One region of the Streptomyces sp. NPDC050509 genome, then DNA from elsewhere that is predicted to be linked to it. Evidence: riboswitches for the same ligand, from Rfam matches in the RefSeq annotation. Region 1 holds a riboswitch; the other holds the start of a gene.
What was found. A riboswitch is a leader RNA that binds a small molecule or an ion and turns the genes downstream of it on or off. The one in region 1 is predicted to bind cobalamin.

Region 1 (2,373 bases):
GAAGCGGAAGACGAAGCCGAAGCAGAAGCCGAAGCGGGATCCGTCCGCGGCCGGAGCGCCTTCTCGGCCAGCGCCCCGAAGATCAGCCCGAAGGCCGTCCACAGCAGCGCCTGCACACCGAGCGACGCGAGCCGGAACTCCCACAGCAGCGCGGCGGGGAAGGACGCGGGAACGGCGTCGGTGTTGGCGGGCAGCACCAGACACGCGAGGGCCACGGCGGCCACGTAACCGCCTCCCGCGACGAGCGACGCGTTCCAGTTGCCGAGCCGCGGCGCCAGCCGTCTGCCCGCGATGACGGCGGCGACCGCCAGCAACACGCTGAGCAGGATCATCAGGAAGAACAGCGTGGTGCGTTTCCCGATGGTGTCCGGGCTGCCGACGGCGGGCGGCGCCGCCGGATACTTCAGGAACGGCACCAGATAGACGGTGGTGAAGGCGGCCCCCGCGACCAGCGCGGCGGTCGCCCGCGGACCGAACCGGCCGATCCTGCCCAGGCTCACGGCGAAGACCAGCGAGGCGATACCGCCCAGGGCCACCCCGTACACCAGCACGCCGGTGGCGAGCCCGAACGTCGACTGGACCGGCCTGCTGACCAGTTCCTCCTCTTCCTCCTCGGCCGCGGCGGAGTCCCCCGCCGCGCCGTGCTGATGCGCCGGGGCGGACCGGGCCTCCTCCTGCGCGATGGAGTCCCGTACGGACGGCTCACCCGCGAAATAGGCCAGCGTGAAGGCGAGAAGCCCTGCCAGCACGCCCGCGACCATGCCGCGGACCAGGAGGTTTCTGACGGTGGAGGCATGCATGCGCGTATATCTCCGTTATCTCCGTGCTCCGTGGTCGCCGTCAGGTCAGTGGCAGGGGAAGCCGAGGAGATGACGGCCGTCGTGCACCCACTCGTGCACACCGGCACCGGAGATCACCGACGTCGCGCCCTGCTCGGCGCCGACGAAGTAGAGCAGCACCAGCATCAGGGTGCCGACGAAGACCGCCCACGGCAGAACGGCGCGCAGCGGAAGCGGAGCCGGAACGGCGGCGGTGGACGAGGTGGGCGAAACGGCCGTGGTCGTGGGCGCTATGGACTGAGCCATGGCACATCCTCCTTGGGGAACTCGCGTCCCGTTGCATGGAGCTCGAACGACGGCCTTCGGGTCTGACTCACCGGACCCCCGCCGCGTGGTGACGCGGCCGGCACCCGGCATACAGTGGCGCGACCGTGCCGGAATCTCACCGGACTTCCGTCTCGCCGTCGTGGATATCGACGTGAAGGTACCGCGAACCGGCAGACGGGCCAAGGGGGCCTTGTCATGACGATCCGCGTCCTGCTCATCTCACCCGCCATGGGACCGGCCCTGCGCGCGGCCCGCTTCGGCGAGGAACCCCAGGAACCCGAGCAACCGGAGGCGCCCGGCACCCCCGGGACCGGGCCGGGGAGCGCGGTGGACGCCGCCGGGGTGCGTCGGACCGAAGCCGTACGGGAGGACTTCCTCCGTACCGCCCGCCCGTCCGCCGTGTACGTCTCGCCCTCGCCCCGCTGCCGTACGACCGCCGGCCTGCTCGGCCTGGACGCCCGGCCGCTGACCGACCTCGCGCCGTGGGCGATGGGCCGCTGGCAGGGCAGGACCCTCGACGAGGTCGCCGCCGAGGAACCGCGGTCGGTGAGCACCTGGCTCACCGACCCGGCCGCCGCGCCGCACGGCGGGGAGTCCCTGCTCGCGCTGTACGCCCGCGTCGGCCGGTGGCTCGACGCGCTGGACCCCGGCACGCCCCGGGTGGTCGCCGTGACCGAACCGGACCTCGTCCGCGCCGCCGCCGTCCACGCCCTCGGCGCGCCCGCCGGGGCGTTCTGGCGGTTCGACGTACGGCCGCTGACCGTCACCGAACTCACCGGGCGGGACGGCCGCTGGAACCTGCTCGGCGGCCGTCCGCTCACCGGCGGCCCGCTCACCGGCGAGGAGTCCGGACAGGAGATCTGAGGGCCGGCGGACCTGAGGGCCGACCGATCCGAAGGTCAGCCGATCTGAGGCTCAGCGGATCCGGGGGTCAGCGGCTCCGGGGGGCAGCGGCTCCGGGGGTCAGCCGCGGCCCTTGGCGCGGTCCAGCGCGGCCACACCCACGGCCGCCAGGCCGACCTGGATGACCAGCTCGATCCAGTCGAAGCCCCTGGTGTCCGCGACGCCGAACGCCGCCGCGACGAACGTACCGACCAGCGCCGCGACGATACCCACGGCGATGGTCCACAGCATCCCGATGCGCTGGCGCCCGGGCACCACGAGCCGTCCGAGCACACCGATGACGATGCCGACGACGATGGCGACGAAAATGCCGGATATCTCCATGTCCCCTCCTCTTCGCCCATTACTGCCGAAAGTGCGAAAG
Region 2 (2,373 bases), on a different contig from region 1:
GCGGTTGGCGGCGATCTCCGCGGCGATGGCGTCGGTGCCCTGGGCCAGCCCCGTGGCCAGGGTGACGATCTCGGCGGTCTTCTGCCGGGCGAAGGCGAGCCAGCGCAGGACGCCCGGGTCGATGTCGCGTTCGGCGGCGGTGTCGAGCGGTACGTGCAGCAGGGAGCAGGACGCGGCCACGTCGACCCGGTCGGCCAGGCCGAGGAGCGTCCCCAGGGTGGCGAGGGACTTCTCGTAGTCGTTGATCCAGATGTTGCGGCCGTTGACGACGCCCGCGACGAGCCGCTTGCCGGGGAGTCCACCGGCGGCGGCGAGGTCTTCGAGGTTGGCGGCGCCGGCGTCGGTGAAGTCCAGCGCCAGGCCCTCGACGGGGGCCTTCGCCAGGACGGGCAGGGCGTCGCCGAGCCGGTCGAAGTAGGAGGCGACCAGGAGCTTGGGCCGGTCGGCCGCCCCGCCGAGGTCGCGGTAGGCGCGGGCGGCGGCGTTCAGCTCGGCGCGCGTACGGTCCTGGACGAGCGCGGGCTCGTCGAGCTGCACCCACTCGGCGCCTGCGGCGCGCAGGTCGGCGAGGACCTCGGCGTAGACGGGCAGCAGCCTGTCCAGCAGGGTCAGCGGCTCGAAGTCGGCGGCCACGCCGGGGGCGGGCTTGGAGAGCAGGAGATACGTGACGGGGCCGACGAGGACCGGGCGGGCGGTGTGCCCGAGCGTGAGGGCCTGCGTCAGCTCGGCGACCTGCCGGGTGGAGTCGGCGGTGAAGACGGTGTCGGGGCCGAGCTCGGGGACGAGGTAGTGGTAGTTCGTGTCGAACCACTTCGTCATCTCCAGCGGCGCCACGTCCTTGGTGCCGCGGGCCATCGCGAAGTAGCCGTCGAGCGCGTCGGCCGTGACGGCCGCACGGTGCCGCTCGGGTACGGCGCCGACCATGACGCTGGTGTCCAGGACGTGGTCGTAGTACGAGAAGTCGCCGGTCGGCACCTCGTGGACGCCGGCGTCGGCCATCTGCCGCCAGTTCGCCCGGCGCAGACCTGCCGCCGTCTCCCGGAGGGCTTCCGCGGTGACGCGGCCCTTCCAGTACCCCTCGACGGCCTTCTTCAGTTCCCGGTTCGGGCCCTGGCGGGGGTAGCCGTACACGGTGGCTCGTGCTGCCGCGGCTGCGGACTTCGGTGTCACGGAAATCTCCTTCGCGAGATGACTCCTGAACATCCCGGGGACGGGACGCGGGCGCGAAGGGGTGACGGGACCCGACGATCGGTGCGGCGCCTCGGGCGCGCTCGTCCGTCCGGTATGTACGCCGACCCGCCCACGAGGTCACCGGGATATCCGTACGCGAACGGTCGCGTACGGGCAACGGGCAGGTCTTCGGACTCGCGGGCACATCTGCCGAGGCAGACACCTACTGGCCGTCGCTTCCCGGATCCGTGCGGATCCAGTGCGTATGACGGCGGTCGTTCCCGCTCACCGCTGCGGGGCAGTCCCGGATTCCCACCGGGTTCCCTCTTACGACGCGTCTGCCTGGAGGGCAGGGCGAACCAGCTGCACGCGCCACGATAGAGCGTGGACGCCTCCGTGGACCAACCTTGGCCGAACTTGTTCACATTCCGCAGACGCTAGGAAGCTCCGACCTGCGGGGGTGTCATCCGCTTCCGGGCTGCGGGGCGGGCGTCTCCGCGAAGATCCAGCGGTTGGCCGCCAGCGGGTCGTCCGGTTCGGGGAAGGGGCCGTGGTCGTGGAGGCGGGTGAAGTCGTACGGGGAGCGGACCGAGACCGACCAGCCCCGCCGGGCGAGTGCGGCGGCCGAGGCGGGGCGCGGCTCCGGGTCGAAGAGGGCCGGCAGGTCGAGGCCGATCTGCTCCCTCGCCGTGGTGTAGAGGGGGTGGGCGCGCACCTTCGCCCCCTCCACCTCCTTGATCTCGTACGCCAGTGTGCTCCCGGCCGTGCTCAGCCCGGCCACCGTCGCGATGAGGTGCCGCTCGGCCGCCGCCGGGAGGTAGAGCAGCAGCCCCTCGGCGAGCCAGGCGGTCGGTACGGCCGGGTCGAAGCCCGCGTCGATCAGCGCGTCGCCCCAGTCGAACCGGAGGTCGGCCGCGAGCGGTCTGCGGTCGGCCGTGGGGACGGCCCCCGCCCGGTCGAGCACCGCCTGTTTGAAGGCGAGCATCTCCGCGGTGTCGACCTCGTGGATCACGCAGCCGGGCGGCCAGCCGAGCCGGAACGCCCGGGAGTCCAGGCCCGCGCCCAGCAGCACCACCTGGCGCACGCCCGCCTCCACCGTACGGAGCAGATGGTCGTCCAGGACCCGGGTGCGTACGGCGAAGTAGCGGCCGAGCCGTTCCCAGAACGGGTTCGTGTGTCCCCCGGGCACCTGGTCCGCCCGGA

Region 2: linked by a shared signal. The riboswitch ahead of metE (5-methyltetrahydropteroyltriglutamate--homocysteine S-methyltransferase) and the one ahead of ACIBJC_RS09365 (CbtB-domain containing protein) in region 1 are both predicted to bind cobalamin.

What each region holds. Positions count from the first base shown of each region.
Region 1 is NZ_JBITHL010000003.1:50,994-53,366, reverse strand. It holds gene ACIBJC_RS09370 (CbtA family protein) at 1-800, opposite strand, end outside; gene ACIBJC_RS09365 (CbtB-domain containing protein) at 846-1,085, opposite strand; cobalamin riboswitch at 1,123-1,280, opposite strand; gene ACIBJC_RS09360 (histidine phosphatase family protein) at 1,302-1,970, shown strand; gene ACIBJC_RS09355 (GlsB/YeaQ/YmgE family stress response membrane protein) at 2,070-2,333, opposite strand.
Region 2 is NZ_JBITHL010000021.1:36,077-38,449, forward strand. It holds gene metE (5-methyltetrahydropteroyltriglutamate--homocysteine S-methyltransferase) at 1-1,170, opposite strand, end outside; cobalamin riboswitch at 1,333-1,531, opposite strand; gene ACIBJC_RS37280 (SAM-dependent methyltransferase) at 1,634-2,373, opposite strand, start outside.